DNA from 2 places in the Mitsuokella apri genome. Region 2 is predicted to be linked to the other one. Evidence: a T-box and tRNA genes for the amino acid it is inferred to sense, from the RefSeq annotation. Region 2 holds a T-box; the other holds one or more tRNA genes.
The links. The T-box of region 2 lies ahead of leuS (leucine--tRNA ligase). A T-box ahead of a tRNA ligase gene usually reads a tRNA of that ligase, here a tRNA-Leu.

Region 1 (4,256 bases), on a different contig from region 2:
CCGCAGTGCGGCTTCGCCTCGACGGAAGAAGGCAACCTCCTGACCGAAGACGAAGAATGGGCCAAAATCCGCCTCGTCAAAGAAATCGCCGAAGAAGTCTGGGGCAAATAAGGAAATAGAAATACGAAACAGCACGGAGACAAAGTCATCCGTGCTGTTTTTCTTCCTATCTATATGGTGCTATATAAGGTGCTGCACACAGTTCTCCGGCGAAGCGCAGACAGCCGTTGTATTTATTTTTTCCCTTTGCGCCGCTCCGCCAGAGAAATGACTTTGCGCTGTGCCCTCTCAGCCCTGCGCGCCTGACGCTGCGCGGCTTTTTCCTGTTTTTTCTGCTCCTTGAGCTCAATTTTGGAAAAACCGTGCTGCGACGGCAGACGGGCATGGTCGTGGATTTTTTTCAGGAACGGCAGCATATCTCGGACCAACGCATGGCGTTCTGCAGTCTCAAGCTCCGGAACAGCCTGCAGAATCGCAAAAAGAATATCCTTGCTCTTTGGCTCTGCCATATTCTGCGCAAAGGCCATCGTCATAATGTCCGGCAGGACTTCATAAAACGAGGTTTCCTGCAGATACGGCCACTTATTGCCCAAAAGCTGGAACATGGCCTTCCAGACCCTCTCACTGCTCTTGTCCAAAAATTCATGGCTCCAGATTTCACTTTGCGTCGGAATATAGTAAACGGCATCCTTTGAAAGAGGCGGATTCTCTTCCGGCTCTTCCTCCAGGTCCGGGCGCAGCCATCCATCCTGGTAAAAAACTGTCTGCATTTCCGTTGGCACCTTTGCCAGATGTTCCAAAACCTCCTGTTCCGTCCACGAAAAGTCCGGCCGCTGGCGAAGCATCTGCATGAGCACAGACAGCGGATAAACGTCATAGATATCTTCGGCCAGTGAAACGGCCGACTCAATCCAGGCCGTCTGGCGATATTCCACCCAGAAATCCACCGTCAGCAAATTTTGCATTATATCGGCAACATCCTGCGGCATTACGTAGTCGTGAACGAACAGCTCCGACAAATAGCCCATTTCCAGAAGATTCGGCAGACCAAAATACGGGACGGTCTCCAGCTGAGCCGGCTCCGGGAACATATCCATCATATCCGCGGGCGGCTTTTCCTCAAGCAGCTGCAGCAGAGCCTGCATTTCTTCATGCGGCAGCCATAAAAGAATGTTTCGCATCCGGTCCGGATTCAGCATTTCCAAAACGAGCTGCATCCGGTATTCCGCCTTGTGCAGCGATTTTCGGATGTGGATACCCCGCGCTTCGGCAATGGTGATCAGCTCGCTCTTCGTATACCCGTCCAGCGTCTCCCGAAACGGCGTGGGATCACGGTAATACATGTTGCCGCCGGCGTCTACGAGGCTGGACTCATCATCATAGAAAACGTCGCTGTCCTCTTCGTCAAAATTTATATCGCCATACGGATAATGGTCGAGCACATCGTCTTCGTCATAATCATCGTAATCATCATCTGACATCTGCGCTGATGCCTCATCCATGATCCGGCTGAATTTCTCCATCGCCTCTTCCACGCATTTTCTCTTCTGTTCCGGCGTCATGCGTTCATATTCCTCGTCCGTAACAAAAACATCCTGCATTTTCTCAAACATCTTATCGTACAATTCCTTAGGAACAGCCTTCGTATGCTTCTCGGGCTTCTTCCTCATGTCACATTCCCCACTTTCCGTCATGATTGTCGTATGTATTTATTATTCCGCGCACATCATGGATACTCCTGCCATGCCATAGGCTTTTTCTTCATGCTAAGAACGTTTAGAGAAGTTCTGCCTGGAAATCCATCTAAAATTCGCATCATACATTGACAGTCTGGCCCTATACTGTTATAATATTTTATGTTAATGACACATGGTACATGGTCGTTACGCCGGAGTGGCGGAATTGGCAGACGCAGCAGACTCAAAATCTGCCGTTGGCAACAACGTACCGGTTCAAGTCCGGTCTTCGGCACCACTAGGAAATACAAGGCTTCGCGGGGTTTTCGCGGGGTCTTTTTTGTTGGCTTTTTCGAGATTAGTAATGCCATTAGTAATGCCAATTTCAGATGTTTGATTTCAGCCCCCTTTTCAGGGGGCCTTTTTTGTTAATTACCGACTTCACGCGCGAGTTCCTCCATGACTGCCGCTATTGAGGCGAAAAGAATACTTGCCGAAAATGCTGACCCGGTTTAGCCAACCTTTTTCAATCTACGCCTTTTGCGCCGCCCACGGACGCAAAGAGCCTCTCATTCAGTCACAGATGAAGGGCTCTTCGCGTATTTAAGTCAATGCAGGTTTTTCTGGAGCATGTCAAGATAGCGCGGGCGGTCCTGTTCGGGGATCTTGAGCATATCCATTACGCGCTCTGCGCTCCAGCCAGTGCCGGCAACAAAGTTTCGTATATTTTCCAGCATGGTCTCGTCACGGACCGAAGCGAGTTCGGAGCGGCGGTCCATGATGGCCATCTCGCGGTTGATGTAGCGGCGGCGCTCCTCTTTGTCGCTCAAAAAGACCTGCGTTGCATCCAGCGCGTCTTTGATTTTTTCATCTTTCATCGCCAGCTCCCTCCGTTCTTCTTTCGTCAGCTGGTTGGCAAAATACGCGAGCCAGCGTTCCATCTTTGTCAGCTGGCTGATTGGCTTTTTCGGCGCCTCGCGTATTTTGGAATCTCGAGAAAATGCAGCTCGAGTGCCGCAAAAGCTCTTCTTCTCGTGTCAAAGCAAGCACCCCTTTTTTGCTTTCATTATACCATAAAGAAAGTCGAAAAGCCCAGAAAACTGTTGTTGGCATCTCATCTGAGTAAAAAAAGCAACCACTGCCGCGAAGGCAGTGGCTCAGAAATGGATGGGTTGAATGAAATATGGAAAGAATCTGCTATGGTCATATAGTAAAGGGATGCCGATAAAATCCTATGCTTTCCGACATAATATTCAAATATTTAATTTCTATCTGAAAAGTTGTAACATCAAAACAGCCCTCTCCTGCGAGAAGGCTGTTTTGTCTTTTATTCTTTTTGTGCTGCTTCAGCTTCGCGCTTTTTGTCGAGCTCTTCAAGTTCCTTGAGCTCTTCCGCGCGTTCTGCGAGGGGCTGCGGTCTCTTGATGAACATGGCATCGCCGAACGAGAAGAAGCGATATTTCATCTCGACAGCGGTTTTGTAGGCCTGCAGGACGAAATTGCGGCCGGCGAAGGCGCTGATGAGCATGATCAGAGTGGATTTTGGCAGGTGGAAGTTCGTGATGATGGCATCGACAATCTTGAAGTCGTAGCCCGGATAGATGAAGATGCCCGTCCAGCCGCTGCGGCCGGCGATTTCGTTTTTGGCGGTGGCGGCGGATTCGAGCGTGCGGATGCTCGTCGTGCCGACGGCGATGACGCGGTGGCCGGCTTTTTTCGTGTCCATGATGAGCTTGGCCGTCTCGTCGGGGATGCAGTAGTACTCTTTATGCATCTCGTGTTCCTCGATGTTCTCGACGTTGACCGGACGGAACGTGCCGAGGCCGACGTGCAGCGTGACAAAGCCGAGGTTGACGCCCATGTCCTTGAGCTCCTGCATCTGCTCTTTCGTGAAGTGCAGGCCGGCCGTCGGCGCGGCGGCAGAGCCTTCCTCGCGGTTGTAGACGGTCTGATAGCGTTCCTTGTCCTCGAGTTTTTCGTGGATGTACGGCGGCAGCGGCGTCTCGCCGAGGCGGTCGAGGATTTCCTCGAAGATGCCGTCGTAATGGAATTCGACGATGCGGCCGCCAAAGTCCGTGTGTTCCGTCACCGTGCACGAAAGTTCATCGCCGAAGTTGATAACATTGCCCGGCTTAGCCTTTTTGCCTGGTTTGACGAGCGTTTCCCAATGGTTTGCATCGAGGCGGCGCAGCAGGAAGACCTCGACCTTGCCGCCCGTCTGGTCGCGGTGACCGATGAGGCGTGCCGGCATGACGCGCGTATCGTTGAAAATCAGCGTATCGCCAGGCTCCAAAAATTCCTTGAGGTCGTAGAAATGGCGGTGTTCGATGGTCTTTTCGACCGGGTCGAGGACCATGAGGCGCGAAGCGTTGCGCGGCTCGATTGGCACCTGTGCGATGCGTTCTTCCGGCAGGTCGTAATCAAAATCGGATAGTAACATACTTAACTTAACCCTCTTATCTATTCATCAATACATTTTCTTCAAGGTGACGTCTGCATAATAATGATGCAGGATCGCGTCGTATTTCATGCCGCCCGCGGCGAGCCGTTCTGCGCCCCACTGCGAGATGCCGAGGCCGT
Region 2 (4,256 bases):
CGCAGGAATCGTGATTTTGTCGCGGACTTTGCCGTTGATCTGCAGGACGATCTCGATCTCATCGAGCTTCGTCGCGGCTTCGTCATACGTCGGCCACTTCTGCTGATGAACGCTGCCCTGACCTGCAAACAGGCGGCTCCAGAGTTCTTCCGTGATATGCGGGGCGAACGGGGCGAGCAGCTTGATGAGGTTCTTGGCGACTTCACGCGCAAGGCCTGCGTTGATTTCTTTATCCTGGAAGCCATAGAAAGCATTGACGAGCTCCATGATGGACGAAACGGCCGTGTTGAACATGAAGCGGTCGCGCACATCTTCCGTGACTTTGCGGATCGTCACGTGCAGGATGCGGCGCAGGTCTTTCTCTTCCTTTGTGAGCTTCGTGACATCGTAATCATCCGCACCGTTCTTGATGTCCTCTTCGAAATGGCCGAGGATGCGCCATACGCGGTTCAGGAAGCGGTACGAGCCTTCAACGCCCTGGTCGCTCCACTCGAGGTCGCGGTCGACAGGTGCGGCGAACAGGATGAAGAGGCGGGCCGTATCGGCGCCGTACTTCGCGATGATTTCTTCCGGCGAGACGACATTGCCCTTCGACTTCGACATCTTCGAGCCGTCTTTGAGGACCATGCCCTGCGTCAGAAGGTTCGTGAACGGCTCATCGAAGTCGACGAGGCCGGCATCATGCAGAACCTTCGTGAAGAAGCGCGAGTACAAGAGATGCAGGATGGCATGTTCGATGCCGCCGATGTACTGGTCGACAGGAGCCCAGTAGTTGACTTTATCCTTCGCGAACGGCTCCTTGTCGTTGTGCGGGTCCGTATAGCGCAGGTAATACCACGAGGAGCAGATGAACGTATCCATCGTATCCGTCTCGCGCGTCGCGTCGGCGCCGCATTTCGGGCACTTGCAGTGCACGAAGCTCTCGCTCGACGCCAGCGGCGAAAGCGAGCCCTGCTCAAACGAGACATCTTCCGGCAGCATGACCGGCAGGTCTTTTTCCGGTACGAGCACCTCGCCGCAGTGCGGGCAGTTGATGACCGGAATCGGTGCACCCCAATAGCGCTGACGCGAAATCAGCCAGTCGCGCAGGCGGAAGTTGACGCGGCGCTTGCCAAAGCCCTCTTTTTCGGCCTTGTCCATGATGCCCTTCATGGCTTCCTTGATGTCCATGCCCGTGAATTCCGCGGAGTTGACGAGCACGCCGTCCTTGTCCGTATACGCTTCCGTCATTTCTTCGAGCTTGAGCTCATGGTCGCGCGGCTGCAGCGTGATGATTTTCGGGATGTTGTACTTCGTCGCAAACATCCAGTCACGCGAATCCTCGGACGGAACGCCGATGACCGCGCCCGTGCCGTAGTCGGCAAGAACGTAGTTCGTGACCCAGATCTGGACTTTATTGCCGTTGAACGGGTTGATGCAGTATGCACCCGTGAAGATACCCTCTTTTTCGGACTCGCTCGACGTGCGCTCAATCTCGCTCTGGTTTCGCGTGCGCTTGACGAAAGACTTGATTTCCTCAGCCTTCGGGTTGTTCTCGCAGATTTTGTCGACGAGCGGATGCTCGGCAGCGAGAGCGAGGAACGTGATGCCGTAGACCGTATCCGGACGCGTCGTGTAAGCCGCGATTTTCTCGCCGAGTTCCGGTGCCTCGAGGTTGAACTCAAGGCCTTCGCTGCGGCCAATCCAGTTGTCCTGCATCGTCTTGACGCGCTCCGGCCAGCCCTTGAGCTTGTCGAGGTCCTTCAGGAGCACATCGGCATAATCCGTAATCTTGAGGAACCACTGCGACAGGTCTTTCTTGTGGACCTCATGGTCGCAGCGCCAGCACTTGCCGTCGATGACCTGCTCGTTCGCGAGAACCGTGCCGCACGTATCGCACCAGTTGACCGATGCTTTTTTCTTGTAGGCGAGGCCGCGCTTGTAGAAGAGCTCAAAGAGCCACTGCGTCCATTTATAATAGGAAGGGTCGCACGTCTTGACTTCGCGGTCCCAGTCGTAGGAAAGGCCGAGCTTCTTCTGCTGCTTTTCCATGTTCTCGATGTTGCTGTACGTCCAGTCGGCCGGTTTTACGCCGTGCTTGATGGCCGCGTTCTCGGCCGGCATGCCGAAGGAGTCAAAGCCCATCGGATGCAGCACATTGAAGCCTTCCATCGTCTTGTAGCGCGCCATGACGTCGCCGATGGCGTAGTTGCGCACATGACCCATGTGCAGATTGCCCGATGGATACGGGAACATCTCGAGTGCATAATACTTCGGGCGGTTCGGGTCTGCTTCTGTCTTATAGACCTTGCCCTCTTCCCATTTTTTCTGCCATTTTGCCTCGATGTCCTGCGGCGAATATCTTTCCATGCTGTTTCCTCCTAAATAAAAAGTCCCCGGCCGTCATTTCTGACAGCCAGGGACGATGATTCGCGGTACCACCCTGCTTGATGCCTGAGCATCCTCTCGGAGCCTTAACGCGGCTGACGTCAGCTGTTTTGGCTTTAAGGCCTCCCCAGCAGCTCCTCAGCAGTGAGTTCAGCAAATTCTGCCGCCAGCTCTCACCTGCCGCTGGCTCTCTTGGGGCTCCTTTTGCCTACTGCTCTGCCTTCATCGGATTTACGCATTTACATATGACTTATTATAGCCGCGAAAATCCATATCGTCAACTATTTCTCTTTCGGTGCATGGCTGCTTTCAAAGGCCAGCTGCTTTTCGTGCGTCTGCTGCCACTTGCGGCGGGCATCCTCGTAGCTCTCGCAGTCAAGCGTAAAGCCCTTGCCCGAGACTTCCGACGTATCCGAGACAATCATGAAGGCCTGCGGGTCGTGATGATTGACGATGGTCTTGACGCGGCTGACCTGCGTGAGGCTCACGACGACGAACAGAATATTCTTCGGCTCCTCGGCAAAACCGCCGCGCCCGTCGATAAATGTCGCGCCGCGGTGGACATTCTCCATAATGTCGCTGCAGATGGCCCTGGCCTGCGGCGAGACGATGAAGATAGATTTCTCGCGGTTGAGGCCGGCTGCCACGCGGTTCGTGAGCTCCGCCGTGACATAAATCGAAACGATGCTGAACAGTGCGACCTCGATGCCAAAGAGGGCCACCGAGCCCATGATAATCAGGAAGTTCAGGATGAAAACGACCGTACCGACATCGACGGAATAATATTTCTTCGTGACGGCCGCGATGACATCGAGACCGCCCGTGTTGGCGTTCGCGCGAAAGACCATGCCGAAGCCGACGCCGGCGAGCACGCCGCCAAAAATCGAATTGAGCATGGGGTCCTGACAGATGCTCCAGCCGACGAGAAAATGCGTCGCATCGAGGATGACGGAAAGGGCCACTGTGCCAAAAATCGTGTCCGCGGCATAGAGCTTGCCAAAAACATGATAGGCAAGATAGAGAATCGGCAGATTGTAAACGAGGTTCTGCATGCCGACGGGCAGGTCCGTCAGGTAGTAAATGATGAGCGCAACGCCGCTGATGCCGCCCGTCAGGAGATGCGCCGGTATCAAAAAGAGGTTGAAGCCAAGACAGACGAGCAGGCAGCCCAGTGTAATCTGGAAATAACGCAGGGCATGCTTGCGCCAGATATTCTGATTCATAGAGACGCTCTCTTTCTCTGACCCAAATCAGGCCAGCGAGAAAAAGTCCTTTGACTTGCGGTCGGCGATGACTTCGACATGGCCTTGATCCTGCAGCTCTTCGCGCAGGCGCTCGGCGAGGACCTCGACAACAGGGAATTCCGTGCCGAAATGGCCGGCATCGATGACGTGCATGCCGAGCTCGGCGGCGTGCTGGGCATCGTGATAGCGCACATCGCCCGTCACGTAGGCATCGGCGCCCATGGCCGCGGCTTTTGCGATGAATTCTGCACCGGCGCCGCTGCAGAGAGCAACTTTGCGCACGGGACGGTCACCGGCATCGACAAAGCGCACGTGCTCGGTTGGCAGGGCATGGCGCACCTGCTCGGCAAATTCACGGATGGTCATCGGCTGCGGAAGTGTGCCGATACGGCCGAGGCTCTCTGTCTGGCCGTCCTCAGCCTGTGCCGTGATGACAAAACTCGAGAGTTTGCCGAGGCCGATGGCTTCGGCGAGCACATCATTGACGCCGCCGCGCGCGATATCGAGATTCGTATGCGCTGCTGCCACGGCGATATCGTGCTGCAGCAGGAGCTGCAGGCGATGGCCGAGCGGCTCATCCGTGCGGATTTTCTTGATTGGACGGAAGATCAGCGGATGGTGCGCGACGATCATCTCGGCTCCTTC

Region 1: it has a tRNA-Leu gene. The T-box ahead of leuS (leucine--tRNA ligase) is inferred to sense a tRNA for this amino acid. The anticodon was not compared.

The regions. Positions count from the first base shown of each region.
Region 1 is NZ_JBHYRS010000002.1:321,712-325,967, forward strand. Features, by position in the region: gene ACE419_RS04460 (5-methyltetrahydropteroyltriglutamate--homocysteine S-methyltransferase) at 1-111, shown strand, start outside; gene ACE419_RS04465 (hypothetical protein) at 234-1,670, opposite strand; tRNA gene ACE419_RS04470 (tRNA-Leu) at 1,888-1,974, shown strand; gene ACE419_RS04475 (hypothetical protein) at 2,285-2,617, opposite strand; gene queA (tRNA preQ1(34) S-adenosylmethionine ribosyltransferase-isomerase QueA) at 3,004-4,116, opposite strand; gene ACE419_RS04485 (SpoIID/LytB domain-containing protein) at 4,144-4,256, opposite strand, start outside.
Region 2 is NZ_JBHYRS010000001.1:267,504-271,759, forward strand. Features, by position in the region: gene leuS (leucine--tRNA ligase) at 1-2,349, opposite strand, end outside; T-box leader at 2,395-2,602, opposite strand; gene ACE419_RS01310 (YitT family protein) at 2,649-3,590, opposite strand; gene ACE419_RS01315 (Nif3-like dinuclear metal center hexameric protein) at 3,618-4,256, opposite strand, start outside.